Regions from separate parts of the Microbispora sp. H10949 genome, predicted to be linked through region 2. Evidence: riboswitches for the same ligand, from Rfam matches in the RefSeq annotation. Region 2 holds a riboswitch; the other holds the start of a gene.

Region 1 (9,907 bases), on a different contig from region 2:
CTTCGACACCGCCGTCCTGACCGAGGTCGCCGGGCGCCAGGCGCTGCTGGAGGCGTCCGCCGGCCGTACGCTGCTCGGCCTCACCGAGCCCACCGAGACCGCCGCGGCGGCGGCCTTCGCGCACACGGCCGTCCTCGCGGGGCGGCCGGGCAACGCCGAGAGCCTGCGCGAGGCCGGCCGTCTCTTCGGCCGCCTCGCGCACGTGCTCGACGCGGTGGAGGACCTCGCCGAGGACCGGGCGCGCGGGGCGTTCAACCCCCTCGACGCGACCGGCACCTCGCCGGACGAGGCGCGGCGGGTGTGCGAGGAGGCGTTGCACGGGCTGCGCCTCGCCGTGGCCGACCTCGACCTGGAGGAGCGCCATCTCGTCGAGGCGCTGCTGTGCGGCGAGACCCGCCGCGCCGTCACCCGTACCTTCGGGGCTCCCCCTCCGGCCACGCGCCCGCACGGTCCCGCCCGCCCGCACCACCTCGCGGCGCCCGCCGCGCGGCACACGGAGTCGCCGGGCATCACGTGTACGGCGGTGGCCGGGGTGACGACCTTCGTCACGTGCGGGCTCTACCGGCCGCCGTGGAGCCCCTACCGGCAGGCGCCGTGGACCGACCGCTGCTTCTGCGACGGCTGTGACTGCCCCGACTGCTCGGGATGCTGCGATTGCTGCTCGGGCGACGGGTGCTGTGGCGACGGGTGCTCCTGCGGGGACGGCTGCTGCTGCGACTGCGGCGCCTGACGCCACCGGCGTCAGGCGCCGCCTCGCGGGGCGTGGCAGCCCTTCGGCGATCACGTACGGGATAGGGTCGGCGCATGGGAAGATCACGGCCTTTCCACCGGTTCACCCCGGCCGAGCGGCGGCTGTGGCAGGCCTATCCCACCGGAGCCTGGGTCGACCTGCGCGAGAGCCGCGACGTGGACGCGGGCTCGGGCGGCTCCTGGGGCCGCTCCCGGATCGTCCGGGCCGAGGTGATCACCGCTCTGCTGCTGAGCAGGCGGGACGACGGCTCCGCCTGGGTGCCGGGCGTCCGCCTCGCCGGCGCCCGGATCGTCGGCGACCTCAACCTGTCCGACGCGACGGTCGAGGCGAAGATCCACCTGCTGGACTGCCACATCGCGGGAACCGTCTCGCTGAACGACGCGAAGACCCGGGGCGTACGGCTGCGGCACTGCGACATCTACCGTTTCCGGGCGAGCCGGGCCACCGTCGACGGGCTGCTCGACCTCGACCGGTCGGCCGTCCACGCGGGGGTGCGCCTGGACAACGCCCGGATCACCGGGCAGCTCCGGCTCTCCGGCCTGCGTCTGGGCACGCCCGGCGCCGCGCCGTACCGGGGCGGGCAGCCGGAGACCTCGCCGCCCGAGTCGTCCCGCTGGAACGGACCGGAGGGTTCGGAGGAGCCGCGGGTCTGGGAGTCGGTCGCGCTGTGGGCCGGTGGGCTCGCCGTCGAGGGCGGGGCCTTCCTGCGCGACCTGCGCGCAACGGGCGGGCTGCGGCTGATCGGCGCCCGCTTCGCCAGCGGCCTCTACCTCGAAGGGGCCGCAGTCGCGGCGGACGCCACGCCCGCCGTGCACGCCGACCACCTGCAGGCCGCCGCGGCCGAGCTCGGGGCGGGCTTCACCTCCGACGGCACCGTACGGCTGCGCGGCGCGCGCATCGGCGGGGTCCTGTCCTTCCACGGCGCCGTCGTCCGGGCGCCGGGCCGCGCGCTGCATCTGAGCCACCTGCAGGCCGACGAGCTGATCCTGCTGCCCAAGTCGGTCGAGGGAGAGGTCAACCTCGGCTACTCCCGCTTCGGGGTGCTGTTCGACCGGCCGGAGAGCTATCCCGCCGGGGTCCGGCTGAACGGGCTGACGTACGAGTCGCTGCGTGGCCCGGCCACCCTGGCGGACCGGCTGACCTGGCTGCGGCGCGACCCGGGAGGCTACCGGCCGCAGCCGTACGAGCAGCTGGCCGCCTACTACCGCAGGATCGGGCACGAGTCCGACGCCCGCCGGGTGCTGCTGGCCCGGCAGCGGGCGCGGCGCCGGACACTGCGGTTCCCGGGGCGGCTGTGGGGCCGGCTGCTCGACGGGCTGGTCGGGTACGGATACCGGCCCTGGCTGGCCGGTGTGTGGGCCGTGCTGCTCCTCGCGGCCGGCACGGCCGTGTTCGCGCGCTGGCAACCACACCAGATCGGGCTGGACGAGTCACGGCACTTCAGCGCCTTCGTCTACACCCTCGACCTGCTGGTCCCGGTGAGCCTGTTCGAGCAGCGCGGCGCCTGGGAGCCGGTCGGCTGGACCCAGTGGCTGGCGTACGGGCTGATCGCGGCGGGGTGGATCCTCGCCACCGCGCTGATCGCCGGCGGCACCCGCGTCCTGCGCGGCTCCCACGCCCCCTGACCCCGGCCCGGACGCTCGCCGGCCGAGGTCGTGCCGGGCACTCAGCGTACGGGGGTCTCGACGCGCAGGCGCGGCAGGCTCTCCGGGTGCTTCTCGCGGATGAACGTCACGAGGTGCTCGCGGATGTCGCACCGCAGGTCCCAGGCGCTGGCCGAGTCGGCCGCGCTCATCAGCGCGCGCAGCTCGACCAGCCCGTTCGCGGTGATGTCGGTGACCTGGAGCGTCCAGTCCTTCTGGTCCCACAGCGGGTTGTCGCGCAGCGCCCGGTACAGCTCGGCCCGCACCTCCTCCACCGGCACCGACCAGTCCACCAGGAGGTACACGCTGCCGAGGATGCGGCTCTCGTGCCGCGTCCAGTTCTGGAAGGGATGGCTGGTGAAGTGGGACACCGGCAGGATCAGCCTTCGCTCGTCCCAGAGGCGCAGCGCCACGTAGGTGAGGGTCAGCTCCTCGATACGGCCCCACTCGTCCTCCACCACGACCACGTCGTCAAGCCGCAGGGCGTCGCTGAAGGCGAGCTGCAGCCCGGCCAGCAGGTTGCCGAGCGTGGACTGGGCCGCGATGCCGCCCACCACGCCGGCGATCCCGGCGGAGGCCAGCAGCCCCGCGCCCAGGGCCCGCACCTGCGGGAAGGTGAACAGCATCGCGCCCAGCGCGATCACCACGACGACCGCCGCCGACACCCGGCGCACCAGCGCGATCTGGGTGCGGATGCGCCGGGCCCGGCGGTTGCGCTCGCCCTCGATCCGCGTGAGCCGGTCGAGCACCACGTCGGTCACCGCGTACGCCGCCTGGATCAGCAGCCAGGTCACGCAGGCGATCAGGAGCAGCGACAGCACCCGCTGGAAGCCGTGGGAGCCCGATCCCGGCATGTCCGGGTCGTAGACGGCCTTGACGGTGCCCACCACGGCCGAGGCGAAGCCCGGCCAGGTGCAGCGGCGCGCGAACGGCCCGGCGAGCGCCCATCGGTCGCCGATCAGCCGCGACCTGAGCACCCGCCGGACCAGCTCCACCGCCACGATCGCCGTCCCCACCGCGATCGCCAATGTCGCCCAGTTCCACGCTGCCGCTGTGACGGCGCCCCCGTTCGTCGTCATGGGGTTTCCTTTGCCCGGGATTGGAACCCCCTTAAACGGGATCAGAAGGCTTCGTCGAAGGCCACCTCTCCCTCGACGGCCACCTGGTAGGCCGAGACCCGCCGTTCGAAGAAGTTCGCCAGCTCCTGCACGTCCTGGAACTCCATGAACGGGAAGGGGTTGGCCGTGCCGTACCGCGCGGGCAGGCCGAGCCGGGCGAGCCGGCGGTCGGCGACGTACTCCAGGTAGCGGCGCATGTTGTCCGCGGTCATCCCGCCGGTGCCGTCGCCGCACAGGTCGCGGGCGAAGGCCAGCTCGGCGGCGACCGCCTCCTCCATCATCCGCACGACCCGGCCGGCCAGCTCGTCGTCGAACAGGTCCGGCTCCTCCCGGCGTACGGTGTCCACCACCTCGAAGGCGAACTCCATGTGCATGGACTCGTCGCGGAACACCCAGTTGGTGCCGGTGGCGAGGCCGCCCAGCAGCCCCCGGGAGCGGAACCAGTAGACGTAGGCGAAGGCGCCGTAGAAGAACAGCCCCTCGATGCAGGCGGCGAAGCAGACGAGGTTGAGCAGGAAGGCCCGCCGGTCCTCCCGCGTCTCCAGCCGCGACAGCTCGCTGATCGAGTCGATCCAGCGGAAGCAGAACTCGGCCTTGTCGCGGATCGAGGGGATGTGCTCCACGGCGGCGAACGCCTTCACCCGCTCGTCGTGGTCGGGCAGGTAGGTGTCCAGCAGGGTCAGGTAGAACTGGACGTGCACGGCCTCCTCGAACAGCTGGCGGCTCAGGTAGAGCCGGGCCTCGGGCGCGTTGACGTGCTGGTAGAGGTTCAGCACGAGGTTGTTGGCCACGATGGAGTCGCCGGTCGCGAAGAACGCCACCAGCCGGTTGATCAGGTGCCGCTCCCCCGGCTCCAGCGTCGCCAGGTCGGCGAGGTCGGAGGCGAGGTCGACCTCCTCGACGGTCCAGGTGTTCCTGATCGCCGCGCGGTACCTCTCGTAGAACCCGGGGTAGCGCATCGGGCGGAGGGTCAGGTCCATGCCCGGGTCGAGCAGCATCGTTCTCATTGGCACGCCTCGCAGATCTCGGGGTTCTCAAGGGAGCAGGCGACCGCCCCTTCATCGGGCACGGCGGGGGTGACGGCCGGCACGGTCGTCTGGGCGATCCTGGTCGCCGGGCGCGAGCGCAGGTAGTAGGTGGTCTTCAGGCCCGACCGCCAGGCGTAGGCGTACATCGACGAGAGCTTGCCGATCGTGGGCGCGGCCATGAAGAGGTTGAGCGACTGCGACTGGTCGACGTACGGCTGCCGCGCGGCCGCGAGGTCGACGAGCGCCTTCTGCGGCAGCTCCCAGGCGGTGCGGTAGAGCGCCTTGAGCTCGCCGGGGATCGCGGGGATGTCCTGGATCGAGCCGTCGTGGAGCTTGATCGCGTCGCGGATCGCCCGCGTCCACAGCCCGAGGGCCTGGAGGTCACGGACGAGGTACCGGTTGACCTGGAGGAACTCCCCCGACAGCGTCTCGCGTTTGAAGACGTTGGACACCTGCGGCTCGACGCACTCGTAGCAGCCCGCGATCGAGGCGATCGTGGCCGTCGGCGCGATCGCGACCAGCAGGGAGTTGCGCAGCCCGGTCTCCGCGATCCTCGCGCGCAGCGCCGCCCACTCCTCCGGGTGCGCCGGGGCGCACGGGTAGTGGTCGGGGTGCAGGACGCCGCCCGCCGCCCGCGTCTCCTCGTACGCCGGGTGGCGCCCGCGTTCGGCGGCCAGGCCGGCCGAGGTGCCGTACGCCGCGAGCGCGATCTCCTCGGCGATCCGGGTGGACAGCGCCAGCGCCTCCGGCGAGTCGAACGGCAGGCGCAGCGCGAAGAAGACGTCGGCGAGGCCCATGACGCCGAGGCCCACCGGCCGCCACCGCTCGTTGGCCGCCTCCGCCTCGGGGGTCGGGTAGAAGCCGAGGTCGATCGTGCGGTCGAGGAACCGTACGGCGGTGCGGACCGTGGCGCGCAGCCGGCCGAAGTCGACGGCGTCCCCCTCGGGGGTCAGGTGGGCGGCGAGGTTGACCGAGCCGAGGTTGCACACGGCGGTCTCCCCGTCGCTGGTGACCTCCAGGATCTCGGTGCACAGGTTGGACAGGTGGATGACGTTGCGCGGCAGCGCGGTCTGGTTGGAGGCGCGGTTGGCGGCGTCCTTGAAGGTCATCCAGCCGTTGCCGGTCTGGGCGAGGGTGCGCATCATCCGGGCGTAGAGGGTGCGGGCGGGCACCTGCCGGACGTACCGCCCGGAGGCCTCCAGTTCGCGATACCGGGCGTCGAACGCCTCGCCCCACAGGTCGGTCAGCTCGGGGGTCTCCTTGGGGTCGAACAGCGACCACACGCCGTCCGCCTCGACCCGGCGCATGAACTCGTCGGGCACCCAGTTGGCCAAATTGAGGTTGTGGGTGCGGCGCGACTCCTCGCCCGTGTTGTCGCGAAGCTCCAGGAACTCCTCGATGTCGGCGTGCCAGGTCTCCAGGTAGACGCAGGCGGCTCCCTTGCGCCTGCCTCCCTGGTTCACCGCCGCCACCGACGCGTCGAGCGTGCGCAGCCAGGGGACGATGCCGTTGGACAGGCCGTTGGTGCCCCGGATCAGCGACCCGCGCGAGCGCACTCGGGTCCAGGCGACGCCGATCCCGCCGGAGTACTTCGACAGCCGCGCCACCTGGCCGTACCGCTCGTAGATGCTCTCCAGTTCGTCGCGCGGCGAGTCGAGCAGGAAGCACGACGACAGCTGCGGGCGGCGCGCCCCGGAGTTGAACAGCGTCGGCGAGCTGGGCAGATAGGCGAGCGCGGACATCAGCCGGTACAGCTCGGCCGCCTCGCCGACGCTCGCCGACAGGCCGCAGGCCACGCGCAGCAGGAAGTGCTGCGGGCGTTCGAGCACCCGCCGCGTGACCGGATGCCGCAGCAGGTAGCGGTCGTAGACCGTGCGCAGCCCGAAGTACTCGAACCGGTCGTCGGCCGCCGGGTCGATCAGCGCGTCCAGCGCTTCGGCCTCGTCGGCCACGAACGCGGCGACGGCGTCGCCCAGCAGCCCGGCCGCGTGGGCGGCCGCGACCGACTCGGAGAAGGCGCGCACCCCCTGGCCCGCCGTCTCCTCCTCGATGACCCGGGCGAGCAGCCGCGCCGCCCGCCGGGAGTTGTCCGGGTCCGCGACGACCCCCGCCGCCGCCTCCTCGATGGCCCGCCAGACGTCCGCGGTCTCCTCCGCGCCGCGCGGCCCCGTGGCGGGGCGCGCGGGCGCGGAGACCGGGTCGGTGATCGTCATCGGTCGCCCTCTCCTCCTCGTCTCCTGACCCGGCCGGCCGGAGGGGAGGGGACGCCGCGGCGCACGCGTGCGACGGCACGGCCTGCGGGCGGCGGACCCTCCCTCGGGGCACGGCGCGGGCACGCGCGGTGACTCCGCGCGCGGTCGCGGGCAGGTCTTCGGGCTCGCGGGCGACCGGCGGGACACACGCCCGCCGGACCTACTGGCCGTCGCTTCCCGGTGCGCTCACGCACCAGTGCTCTGTGACGGCGGTCGTTCCCGCTCACCGCTGCGGGGCAGCCCCGGATTCCCACCGGGTTCCCTCTTGCCTCACCGAGGTGAACCAGCGACGCGATGGATCCTACATCTAGTGGGCGATCTCGCAAGCGGCCCTACAAGTTGTGTTGGTCACCGGATTCCGAGATCATCGAGAAGCAGGGCCGTACGACGCGCCTCGCCCGTGAGCCACTGCCGGAACTCCTCGCCGGCGAGCCACATCGGCGTCCAGCCGTTGCGCTCGCACAGGCGGAGCCAGGCGGGCGAGTCCGCGACGGCCCGGCACAGGCCGATCAGCGCGTCGCGCTCGCGGGCCGCCACCCCGAGGGGGGCGAGCAGGCCGGTCCAGTTCGCGTACGCCACCCGCACCCCCGACTCGGTCAGCGTGGGCGCGTCCAGGCCGGGCAGGCGCTCGGGAGCGGAGACGGCGAGCGGGCGCAGCCGCCCGGCCCTGACGTGGGCGGCGACGTCGCCGCGCCCGCCGAAGGCGAGCGCGGTCGTCCCCTCGGCCACCGCCGCGACGGCCCGCGCGGGGCTGTCGAAGGCCTCGTACGCCGCCGGCCGCGGATCGGCCCCGAGGCCCCGGGCGGTCAGGCCGAGCAGCAGGTGGCCGGGCCCGCGGTCGGGCCCGCCCGCCACCTTCACCCGCTCGGGGGTGCGCAGCAGGGCCGCCGCGACCTGCTCGAACGTGCGGTAACCCGAATCGGGGGAGGCCACCAGCACCTGCCACTCCCCCGCCAGCCTGGCCAGCGGCACGGTCCGGGCGGCGAACGGCCCCGCCTCATCGGGCGCGCGACCGAGCGCGCAGTCGGCCAGCAGGAGGGGGTCGGCGACCATCAGCCGGTCCGGCCGTCCGACGGCGAAGCGTCCGACGGCCGACGCGCCGCCGCCCCCGGCGTCCCGCGTGACCAGCACTCTGCCGGCCCAGCGGCGGGCCTCGATGAGGGACTTCAGGCTCCGGGCGACGCCGTCCCCCCAGCACTCCGGCGGGCCGGGGACGAGGAGGGAGATCTCCCCGAGGTACGGAGGCGCCGGGGTGCCGCATCCGCCCGCCAGGGCCAGGACCCCCAGTGCGAGAACCGTACGGCGTCGCATGCCGGCACCCTCCCCCCGAAGAGCCCCTTATGCGGACAGACTATGAGCAACCACCCCATCTCAGGACATAACGGACGTTACGGATGTGGCGATCGGCGGGTGGGCGGGCGCGGCGCTCATGTCGTCGGTGCCGATCGGAGGGCGCGGTGACAGATGCGCACCGTCCGGCACGCGTCCGCGACGCGAGCCGGACGGGACGTGGCGGAGCTACTCGACCGTCACGCTCTTGGCGAGGTTGCGGGGGCGGTCGACGTCGCGGCCGAGGGCGACGGCCGCGTGGTAGGCGAACAGCTGGAGCGGGATCGTGAGCAGGATGGGGTCCAGCTCCACCTCGTTCCTGGGCACCACGATGCAGTCGTCGGCCGCCTCGGAGGTGCGGTGGCCGACCATGAGGATGCGGCCGTGCCTCGCCCGGATCTCGCCGAGCGTGGTGAGGTTCTTGTCCAGCAGTTCGTCGTCCGGCACGACCGCGACGGTCGGCAGCTCGGGGCTGATCAGCGCCAGCGGGCCGTGCTTGAGCTCGCTCGCCGGGTACGCCTCCGCGTGGACGTAGGAGATCTCCTTGAGCTTCTGGGCGCCCTCGCGGGCCACGGGGTAGCCGCGGACCCGGCCGACGAACATCATGCCCGGCGCGTCGGCGTACTTCTTGGCCAGCTCCCTGATCCGGTCCTCCAGGGTGAGGATCTCCTTGATCTGCTCGGGCAGCCGCCGCAGGCCGTCGCAGATCCTGCGGCCGTCGGCCGGCGACAGGTCCCGTACGCGGCCGAGGTGCAGGGCGAGCAGCGCGAACGCCACGGCGGTGGAGGTGAACGCCTTGGTGGAGGCCACCGAGACCTCGGGCCCGGCGTGCAGGTAGATGCCGCCGTCTGTCTCCCGTGCGATGGCGCTGCCGACCGTGTTGACGATGCCGAGCACCCGGCCGCCCTTGCGCTTGAGCTCCTGCACGGCGGCGAGCGTGTCGTACGTCTCGCCCGACTGGCTGATGGCGACGTACAGCGTGTCAGGCTCGACGACCGGGCTGCGGTAGCGGAACTCCGAGGCCGGCTCGGCGTCGGCGGGGATGCGGGCCAGCTCCTCGATGAGCTGCGCGCCGATCTGCCCGGAGTAGTACGCGGACCCGCAGCCGATGATCTTCACGCGGCGGAAGGACCGGGTCTCGCGGGCGTCCATGTTGAGGCCGCCGAGGTGGGCGATGTGGAACCGGTCGTCGATGCGGCCGCGCAGGGTGCGGGCGACCGTGTCGGGCTGCTCGGAGATCTCCTTGAGCAGGTAGTGCTCGTAGCCGCCGTTGTCGTAGTGGCCGGCGTCCCAGTCGACCGTGAACGGCTCCTTGGCGGTCTCCCGGGCGTCGCTGGTGAACGTGTTGAACCCGTCGGCCTTGATGACCGCGAGCTCGCCGTCCTCCAGGTGGACGACCTGCCGGGTGTAGCGGATGAGCGCGGCGACGTCGGAGGCGGCGAACATCTCCTTCTCGCCGAGGCCGAGGACGATCGGGCTGCCATTGCGGGCGACCACGATCTCGCCGGGGCGCTGCGCGTCGACGACGGCGATGCCGTACGTCCCGACGACGCTCTTCAGCGCCCGCAGCACGGCCTCCCGCAGCGAGTCGGTCTCCTTGACCATCCGCCCGACGAGGTGGGAGAGCACCTCGCTGTCGGTCTCGCTCTCGAACTTCACGCCCTCGCCCTCCAGGCGGCGGCGCAGCTCGTCGGCGTTCTCGATGATGCCGTTGTGCACGACGGCGATCCGCTGCTCCTGGTCGAGGTGCGGGTGCGCGTTCACGTCACTGGGCGCGCCGTGGGTG
Region 2 (9,907 bases):
TCGGCATCCCGCCCCTGGTCACCAACGACTCCCACTACGTCACCGAGGACCAGTCCAAGGCCCACGACGCGCTGCTCTGCGTCGGCACGAACTCCCTGCTCAGCGATCCCAGCCGGTTCCGCTTCTCCGGCAACGGCTACTACGTGCGCACCGCCGAGGAGATGTGGGCGCTCGACCCGGGCTCCGACCTGTGGGCCGAGGGCTGCAAGAACACGCTGCTGATCGCCGAGCGGGTCGAGCCGTACGACGAGGTGTTCGCCCACCGCGACCTCGCGGCCAAGTTCCCGGTCCCCGAAGGGGAGACCGAGATGAGCTGGCTGCGCAAGGAGGCGCACAGCGGCGCGGTGCGACGCTACGGCGACCCCGTGCCGGCCGAGGTGCTGGAGCGCATCGAGTACGAGCTCGGCGTCATCGAGGGCATGGGCTTTCCCGGCTACTTCCTCGTCGTCGCGGACATCTGCCGCTACGCCCGGGAGAGCGGCATCTGGCTCGGCCCGGGCCGAGGATCGGCCACCGGGTCGATGGTGGCCTACGTCACCGGGATCACCGAGCTCGACCCCATCGAGCACTCCCTGCTGTTCGAGCGGTTCCTGAACCCCGAACGCATCTCCATGCCCGACGTCGACCTCGACTTCGACGAGCGTAGGCGCGGTGACATGATCCGTTATGTCACGGAGAAGTATGGCGAGGACAACGTCTCGCTGATCATCACGTACATGACGATCAAATCGAAGGCGGCGGTCAAGGACGCGGCTCGCGTCCTGGGCTACCCCTTCCCGGTGGGCGAGAAGATCACCAAGGCGTTCCCGCCGGCCGTCATGGGCAAGGAGATCCCGCTCACCGGCATCTTCGACGAGAAGCACCCCCGGTTCGCCGAGGCGACCGAGCTGCGGAAGCTCTACGAGGAAGACTCCGACGTCAAGCAGGTCATCGACACCGCGCTCGGCCTCGAAGGACTGACCCGGGGCACCGGCGTCCACGCGGCGGGCGTCATCCTGTCGTCGCAGCCGCTGATCGACGTCATGCCGATCTTCATGCGCCCGGACGACGGCGCCCGCATCACCGGCTTCGACGGGCCCAGCTCCGAGTCCATGGGCGCCCTGAAGATGGACTTCCTGGGCCTGCGGAACCTGACCGTCATCGGCGACGCGGTGCAGAACGTGAAGGACAACCGCGGCCTCGACCTGGACATGCTCAGCCTCGCGCTGGACGACAAGAAGACCTACGAGCTGCTGGCGCGCGGCGACACGCTCGGCGTGTTCCAGCTCGACAGCTCGATGATGCGGGACCTCACCAAGCTGATCGCCCCGACCCGGTTCGAGGACATCTCGTCCATCCTGGCCCTGGGCCGCCCCGGCCCGATGGGGGCGAACGCGCACGTCAACTACGCGCTGCGCAAGGCCGGGCAGCAGGAGATCACCCCGATCCACCCCTCGCTCAAGGAAGTGCTCGACCCGATCCTCGGCACCACCTACCACCTGGTGGTCTACCAGGAGCAGGTCATGGCCATCGCCCAGCAGTTGGCCGGCTACACCCTCGGTGGCGCCGACATCCTGCGCCGGGCGATGGGCAAGAAGAAGAAGGAGGAGATGGACAAGCAATGGGCCACCTTCTCCTCCGGCATGGTCGCCAAGGGCTACACCGAGGAAGCGGCGAAGGCCGTCTGGGACGTGCTGGAGCCGTTCAGCTCCTACGGCTTCAACAAGTCCCACACCGCCGGCTACGGACTCGTCTCCTACTGGACGGCCTACCTCAAGGCCAACTACCCGGCCGAGTACATGGCCGCCCTGCTGACCTCGGTCGGCACGAACAAGGACCGCATGGCGCTCTACCTGGCCGAGTGCCGCCGGATGAAGCTCAAGGTCCTGCCGCCCGACGTCAACGAGTCGGGCCTGCGCTTCTCCGCCGTCGGGGAGGACGTCCGCTTCGGACTGGGCGCGATCCAGAACGTCGGGGAGAACGCCATCAAGGGCATCATCTCCGCGCGCCGCGAGAAGGGCGCCTACACCGACTTCAACGACTTCCTGACCAAGGTCCCCCAGGTCGTCTGCAACAAGCGCACCATTGAATCCCTGATCAAAGCCGGAGCGTTCGACGGCCTTGGGCACACCCGCCAGGGGCTGATCCAGATCCACGACCAGGCCGTGGACGCCGTGATCGACGTCAAGCGCAAGGAGGCCCTCGGCCAGGACTCGCTGTTCGGCGCGTTCGACGACGACAGCGGGGCGGGCAGCGTCTTCCACATCTCCGTTCCCGAAGGGGAATGGGACAAGAAGACGAAGCTGTCCTTCGAACGGGAGATGCTCGGCCTCTACGTCTCCGATCACCCGCTCAACGGCGCCGAACGCATCCTCGAACGCAACCGGGACCTGACCATCGCCCAGGTGCTGGACGGCCAGGCCGGGGCGGGGAACGTCCGCATCGCCGGCATCATCTCCGGCGTCGACAAGAAGGTCACCAAGAAGGGCGACGTCTGGGCCATCCTCAAGATCGAGGACCACGACGGCTCCATCGAGGTGCCCTGCTTCCCGCAGACCTACCAGCTGTACGGCACCAACCTCGCCCCCGACCTGGTCGTCGCCGTCACCGGCCGGATCCGCTCACGCGGCGACGGCGACGAGGCGACCATCTCCTTCAACGCCACCGACATCACGTTCCTCGACATCTCCGGCATCCAGGACGACGGCCGCGAACCCATCGTGATCGCCCTCCGCGAGGAGCGCGTCAACAGGGAGCTCGTCCACGAGCTCAAGCGGATCCTGACCGTCCACCCCGGCGAGACCCCCGTCCGGCTGCGTGTGGAGCGGCTCAACCGGAAGATCAACGTCGTGGAGCTGCCCGACTACGCGGTGAACATCAACAACGGGGCGTTCGCCGGCGACATCAAGGTCCTCCTGGGGGCGAACGCGCTCGTCGTGCCCTGACCGGAATTTCCCGTACGGTCCCCCGGCCGTATGCTGTCCGGCTTGTGAAGGGTGGACTGCTGGTCGCGGGGACCACGTCGGATGCCGGGAAGAGCGTGGTCACCGCCGGGATCTGCCGGTGGCTGGCCCGGCGGGGCGTGCGGGTCGCGCCGTTCAAGGCGCAGAACATGTCGCTCAACTCCTACGTGACCGCCGACGGCGCGGAGATCGGGCGGGCGCAGGCCGTGCAGGCGGCCGCCTGCGGGCTGGAGCCGACGGCCGACATGAACCCGATCCTGCTCAAGCCGGGCAGCGATCGGCGTAGCCAGGTCGTCGTACGCGGCCGGCCCGTCGCCGACGTGGACGCCATGGAGTACGGGGCCCGGCGGGACGAGCTGCGGGCCGTCGCCGTCGAGTCGTACCGGCGGCTGGCCCGCGAGTTCGACGTGGTGGTCTGCGAAGGCGCGGGCTCTCCGGCCGAGATCAACCTCCGGGCCGGGGACATCGCGAACATGGGCCTGGCCCGGGCGGCCGGGCTGCCGGTGGTCGTGGTCGGAGACATCGACCGCGGCGGGGTCTTCGCGCACATGTACGGCACGGTCGCGCTGCTGGACGCCGCCGACCAGGCGCACATCTCGGGCTTCATCGTGAACAAGTTCCGGGGCGCGCGAGAGCTGCTCGCGCCCGGGCTGGACATGATCGAGGGACTGACCGGGCGCCGCGTCTACGGCGTGCTGCCCTGGCTCGACGGGCTCTGGATGGACGTCGAGGACTCCCTGTCGCTCGACACCCGGCCGCTCGACACCCGGCCACGGGGCGCGGCGGCGGCCGGTGGTGCGCTGCGGGTGACGGTCGTGCGGTATCCGCGGATCTCGAACTTCACCGACGTGGACGCGCTGGCCGCCGAGCCGGGGGTCGTGGTCACGTTCGCCACGTCCCCGGCCGAGTGCGCGGAGGCCGACCTGCTGGTCCTGCCCGGTTCGCGGGCCACCGTGAGCGACCTCGCCTGGTTGCGGGAGACCGGGATCGCCGATGTCGTCGCCGGGAGAACGGGACCGGTGCTCGGCGTCTGCGGGGGCTACCAGATGCTCGCCCGTACCATCACCGACCAGGTCGAGTCGGGCGCCGGCACGGTCGCCGGGCTGGGACTGCTCCCGGCCGACGTCGTGTTCGCCGCCGAGAAGACGCTCGGGCGGCCGAGCGGCGAGGCGTACGGGCATCCCGTGGAGGCGTACGAGATCCACCACGGGATCGTGACGCGCGACGCGGGCGAGGAGTTCCTCGACGGCTGCCGGGTGGGGAACGTGTGGGGCACCACCTGGCACGGAGCGCTGGAGAACGACGGGTTCCGGCGGGCGTTCCTCGGTGAGGTGGCGCGGGCGGCGGGACGCGAGTTCCACGCCGGCCCCGGCGTCTCCTTCGCGGCGCTGCGGGAGGCACGGCTGGACGCGCTCGGGGACCTCGTCGAGCGGAACGTCGACACCGCCGCGTTGCTCGCGCTCATCGCGGGCGGGCCGCCCTCAGGACTCCGGGTCCTGCCGCCCGGCGCGGCCTGAGGTTGTTGACGCTGATTGTCCGGAACGGGTACCGTCCGGAAGGTTTCGCGGTGACCAAGGGAAATCCGGTGAGATGCCGGTGCGGTCGCGCCACTGTATCCGGGGCATGGACCCCGGGAGCCAGGTCGCTTGGCCACCGTGACCTCGTCTGCCGGGACGCGTCATCCCTGAGGAGGCCCTTGTGAGCGACCTTCGCCCCGTCGAGCACCAGCCGCGCGGCTGAGCCGTGCTGTTCATCCGTCAGGCGGGTACGCCCGGTGCCCGGCGTGCCTGCTTCCCCATGCCCGAGGAACCCGATCCGTCGGGACTCGCCCAGGCCACGGCACAGGCCGCCGTGCTGGGCGTGCCCGGCGACGCGCTCGTCTTCGCCGCGCCGTGGGCCGCCGCCGTGGCGACCGCCCGGGCCGCGTCGGGCCGGGAACCCGTCGTGGCCGGCGCGCTCGCCGAGGCCGATTACGGGGCCTGGGCGGGCCGGCCGTTCGCGGAGGTGGCCGCGGCGGACCCCGCGGGGCTCGGCGCGTGGCTGACCGACCCTTGGGCGGTCCCCCATGGCGGGGAGAGCCTCGCCGGCATGGGCGAACGGGTGGCCGCGTGGATGGAGTCGCTCCGCGCGGACGCCGCCCGTGTGGTCGCCGTCTGCGACGCCGGGCCCATCCGGGCCGCGCTCGCGCACGCGCTCGGCCTGACCGCGACACGGGCCGCGGCCTTCGACGTCGCGCCGTTGTCCCACACCGGACTGGCCGCCGGGAACGGCGGCTGGCGGATCACGTACGTCAACCGGAAGGCCGCACCGTGAACCCTGCCTATCCCTTCAGCGCCGTCGTCGGGCTCGACGACCTGAAGCTGGCGCTGGTGCTGAACGCGGTCTCGCCCCGGGCCGGCGGCGTCCTGGTACGCGGGGAGAAGGGCACCGCGAAGTCCACCATCGTCCGCGCGCTGGCCGCGCAGTTGCCCCCGGTCGCCGTGGTGGCGGGGTGCCGGTTCCACTGCGATCCGGCGGCGCCCGATCCGGGGTGTCCCGACGGGCCGCACGAGCCGGACGCCGCGTGGGTCCGGCGGCCAGCGTCGCTCGTGGAGCTTCCGGTGGGAGCCTCGGAGGATCGGCTGGCCGGGTCGCTGGACCTGGAGCGAGCGCTGACCGAAGGGGTCAAGGCCTTCGAACCCGGCCTGCTCGCGGCGGCCCATCGGGGCGTCCTGTACGTGGACGAGGTGAACCTCCTGCACGACCATCTGGTGGACCTGCTGCTCGACGCGGCGGCGCTCGGGGTCTGCTACGTGGAGCGCGAGACCGTCTCGGTACGGCATGCCGCGCGGTTCCTGCTCGTCGGAACCATGAATCCGGAGGAAGGGGAGCTCCGCCCGCAGTTGCTCGACCGGTTCGGGCTGACCGTCGAGGTGCGGGCGACCCGGGAGCCCGGCGAACGGGCGGAGGTCGTCCGGCGGCGGTTCGCGTTTGACGCCGATCCCGAGGGGTTCGCGGCTCGATGGGCTCCGGAGGAGGCCGCGCTCGCCGGGCGGATCGCGCGGGCCCGGGCCGCCCTTCCGGCGGTACGGCTGCCCGACGCTCGGCTACGGCAGATCACGGCCGTCTGCGCGGGTTTCGAGGTGGACGGTCTGCGGGCCGATCTCGTCACCGCTCATGCCGCTGTGGCGCACGCCGCCTGGCAGGGGCGGGACGTGGTGACCCGGGAGGACGTCCGGGTGGCGGCCCGGCTGGCGTTGCCGCACCGCCGTCGCCGCGATCCGTTCGACGCGCCCGGCCTGGACGAACGGCTTCTCGACGACCTGCTGGACCAGACCGAGCCCGACGGCCCCGACGACCCGGATGACCCGGAGGACCGTGAGTGGCCCGGGCGGCCGGAGGGCCCCGACGGCCCCGGCGGCCCCGGCGGCCCCGGCGGCCCTCCAGCCGATGGTTCACAGTCCGATGGTTCGCAGTCTGATGATTCACGGTCCGACGGCCCCGCCGCCCCATCTCCTGAAATTTCGGGAGAAGGTGGTGGTGCCGCGTCCGACGCTTCTCCCGGTGACGGGGAACCCGCCTCTCGGTCCGAAGCCGCGCAAGGCTCCGCCCCGGAAAACGTGGCGGCGGTGGGGACCCCGTTCCGCGTACCCGTCCTCAGGGTCGCCGGAGTGGGCGAGGGCGCGGCGGGCCGGCGGTCCAGTGGCCGGGGACGCCATGGCCGCACGATCGGCGCACGGCTCCCCGGCGGCGCCGGTCCCCGTGCGATCGATCTCCCCGCCACCCTCCTGGCGGCCGCCCCCCGTCAGGTCCTCCGGGGCCGACGCGGTCCCGGCCTGATCCTCAGGCGGGACGACCTCCGCGAGCCCGTCCGCGAGGGCCGCGAAGGCAACCTCGTGCTGTTCGTCGTCGACGCCAGCGGCTCGATGGGGGCGCGCAGGCGGATGACGGCCGTCAAGACGGCCGTGCTGAGCCTGCTGCTGGACGCCTACCAGCGCAGGGACAAGGTGGGTCTGGTCGTCTTCCGCGGCCGGGGCGCGACCGTGGCGCTCCCCCCGACCTCCTCGGTGGAGGCGGGCGCGGCCCGGCTCCGCGCGCTCCCGACGGGGGGACGCACCCCCCTGGCCGAGGGGCTCGCGACGGCGGCGGAGGTGCTCCGCGTGGAACGGATGCGTGACCCGGACCGCCGCCCCCTCCTGGTCGTCGTGACGGACGGCCGCGCGACCTCCGGCGGGGACGTGACCCGCGCGGCCACCGCGCTCGCGGGGGTGACCTCGGTCGTCGTCGACTGCGAGAGCGGGCCGGTCCGCCTGGGCCTGGCGGGCGCGCTGGCCCTCCGGCTGGGCGCACGGGTGCTCCCGCTGGAGTCGCTGAGCGATCTCGTGTCCACGCGAAGGAAGGCGGGCTGAGATGCCGCAGGGCAAGCCGGAGAACGTCCCGGACGACGGGCTGACCACCCGGCAGCGCCGGACGAGGCCGCTGCTCATGGTGCACACGGGGCCGGGCAAGGGGAAGTCGACGGCCGCGTTCGGGATGGCGTTGCGCGCCTGGAACCAGGGATGGCCGATCGGGGTGTTCCAGTTCGTGAAGTCGGCCAAATGGCGGGTCGGCGAGGAACGCGCGCTGACCGTGCTGGGCGCGAGCGGCGAGGGCGGCACCGTCGCCTGGCACAAGATGGGCGAGGGCTGGTCGTGGATCCAGCGGCCGGGCACCGAGGCCGACCACGCCGCCGACGCCCGCGAGGGCTGGGAGCAGATCAAACGCGACCTCGCGGCCGAGACGTACCGGTTCTACGTGCTGGACGAGTTCACCTATCCGCTCAAGTGGGGGTGGATCGACCTCGACGACGTGATCTCGGCGCTGGCCGGACGCCCGGGGGCCCAGCACGTCGTCGTCACCGGACGCGACGCGCCCGCCCGGCTGGTGGAGGCCGCGGACCTCGTGACGGAGATGGGCAAGGTCCGCCATCCCATGGACGCCGGGCAGAAGGGCCAGAAGGGCATCGAGTGGTGACCGGCGTCCCGCGACTGGTGGTCGCGGCCCCGGCCTCGGGGAGCGGCAAGACGACCGTGGCCACGGGCCTGATGGCGGCGCTCGCGGCGCGCGGACTGCGCGTCGCGCCGTTCAAGGTGGGGCCCGACTACATCGACCCGGGCTACCACACGCTCGCCTCCGGGCGGCCCGGGCGCAACCTCGACCCGTGGCTGACCGGCGAGGAGCGGGTGACGCCGCTGTTCCTGCACGGCTCCGCGGGCTGCGACATCGCGGTCGTCGAAGGCGTGATGGGGCTGTTCGACGGGCGCGGCGACGGCGACTTCGCCTCGACCGCGCACGTGGCGCGGCTGCTGGGTGCCCCCGTGGTGCTCGTCGTGGACGCGGGCAGGCAGAGCAGGTCGGTGGCGGCGCTGGTCCACGGCTTCGCGACGTTCGACTCGCGGGTGCGGGTGGCGGGCGTGGTGCTGAACCGCCTCGGGTCGGCGCGGCACGAGGAGCTGTGCCGGGCGGCGCTGGAGGAGACCGGGGTTCCGGTGCTGGGGGCGGTCCACCGTGACGACGACGTGGTGACGCCGTCCCGCCATCTCGGGCTGGTCCCGGCGGCCGAGCGGCTGCCCGCCGCCGTGACGGCGGTGGACCGGCTCGGCGCGCTCGTGGCGGGCTCGTGCGACCTGGACGGTCTCGTACGGCTCGCCGGGACCGCGGCGCCGCTCACCGGCGAGCCGTGGGACCCGTCGGACGGCCGGGAGCCCGGGGCGCGGCGGGTGGTGGCGGTCGCGGGCGGCGCCGCGTTCACGTTCGGGTACGCCGAGCACGCCGAGATGCTCACCGCCGCCGGAGCGCAGGTCGCGGTGTTCGACCCGGTACGCGACGAGTCCCTGCCCGAGGGCGCCTCCGCGCTGGTCGTGGGGGGCGGCTTCCCCGAGATGTACGCGGCCGAGCTGTCGGCCAACGAGCCCCTGCGCGCCGAGGTCGCCGCGTTCCCGGGCGCGGTGGCGGCCGAGTGCGCGGGGCTGCTCTACCTGTGCGAGGAGCTGGACGGCCGCCCCATGTGCGGCCGGGTGCCGGGCGTCGCGCACATGACCGGCCGGCTGGCGCTGGGCTACCGCGACGCGGTGGCCGTGCGCGACACGCTGCTGACCCGGCAGGGCGAGCGGTTCAGGGGCCACGAGTTCCACCGCACCACGGTCACCGGCGGCGGGCAGCCGGTCTTCCGGTGGCGTGGCGGCGCCGACGGGGCCGGCGACGCCCGGCTCACCGCGTCGTACCTGCACCTGCACTGGGCGGGCGCCCCGCAACTCGCCCGCCGGCTGCTCGCCTACGCGGAGCCCTCCTCAAGGTCGCCCTCGATCGCGAGATAGGCGTCGCGCAGCCCGGCGAGCACCTCCGGGTCCGGGTGCTCCCACATGCGCCGCTCGGCGGCCTCCAGCAGGCGCTGCGCGATGCCGTGCAGCGCCCACGGGTTCGACTTGGCCATGAAGTCGCGGTTGACCGGGTCGAGCACGTACGTCGAGGCGAGCGTGTCGTACATCCAGTCGGCGACGACGCCGGTCGTGGCGTCGTAGCCGAACAGGTAGTCCACGGTCGCCGCCAGCTCGAACGCGCCCTTGTAACCGTGGCGGCGCATGGCGGCGAGCCAGTTGGGGTTGACGACCCGGGCGCGGAAGATCCGCGCGGTCTCCTCCGACAGGGTCCGGGTGCGGACGGCGTCGGGGCGGGTGCTGTCGCCCACGTACGCGGCGGGCGCGCGGCCCGTCAGCGCGCGTACGGTCGCGATCATGCCGCCGTGGTACTGGAAGTAGTCGTCGGAGTCGGCGATGTCGTGTTCGCGGGTGTCCACGTTCTTGGCGGCGACGGCGATGCGGCGGTAGGCGTTCTCCATGTCCTCGCGGGCGGGCGCGCCGTCGAGGTCGCGGCCGTAGGCGTAGCCGCCCCAGACGGCGTACACCTCGGCGAGGTCGGCGTCGTCACGCCAGTTGCCGCTGTCGATG

The links. A riboswitch is a leader RNA that binds a small molecule or an ion and turns the genes downstream of it on or off. The one in region 2 is predicted to bind cobalamin.
Region 1: it holds a riboswitch for cobalamin, as region 2 does, so the genes downstream of both, HHX40_RS09440 (ribonucleoside-diphosphate reductase subunit alpha) here and HHX40_RS23245 (histidine phosphatase family protein) in region 2, are expected to answer to the same signal.

What each region holds. Positions count from the first base shown of each region.
Region 1 is NZ_JABBWZ010000003.1:440,220-450,126, reverse strand. Features, by position in the region: gene HHX40_RS09460 (DUF5685 family protein) at 1-730, shown strand, start outside; gene HHX40_RS09455 (hypothetical protein) at 805-2,376, shown strand; gene HHX40_RS09450 (mechanosensitive ion channel family protein) at 2,418-3,473, opposite strand; gene HHX40_RS09445 (ribonucleotide-diphosphate reductase subunit beta) at 3,515-4,519, opposite strand; gene HHX40_RS09440 (ribonucleoside-diphosphate reductase subunit alpha) at 4,516-6,753, opposite strand; cobalamin riboswitch at 6,885-7,095, opposite strand; gene HHX40_RS09435 (Bug family tripartite tricarboxylate transporter substrate binding protein) at 7,141-8,103, opposite strand; gene glmS (glutamine--fructose-6-phosphate transaminase (isomerizing)) at 8,311-9,907, opposite strand, start outside.
Region 2 is NZ_JABBWZ010000009.1:39,249-49,155, forward strand. Features, by position in the region: gene dnaE (DNA polymerase III subunit alpha) at 1-2,924, shown strand, start outside; gene HHX40_RS23240 (cobyric acid synthase) at 2,969-4,459, shown strand; adenosylcobalamin (AdoCbl) riboswitch at 4,492-4,639, shown strand; gene HHX40_RS23245 (histidine phosphatase family protein) at 4,740-5,255, shown strand; gene HHX40_RS23250 (VWA domain-containing protein) at 5,252-7,330, shown strand; gene cobO (cob(I)yrinic acid a,c-diamide adenosyltransferase) at 7,332-7,934, shown strand; gene HHX40_RS23255 (cobyrinate a,c-diamide synthase) at 7,949-9,277, shown strand; gene cobN (cobaltochelatase subunit CobN) at 9,235-9,907, opposite strand, start outside.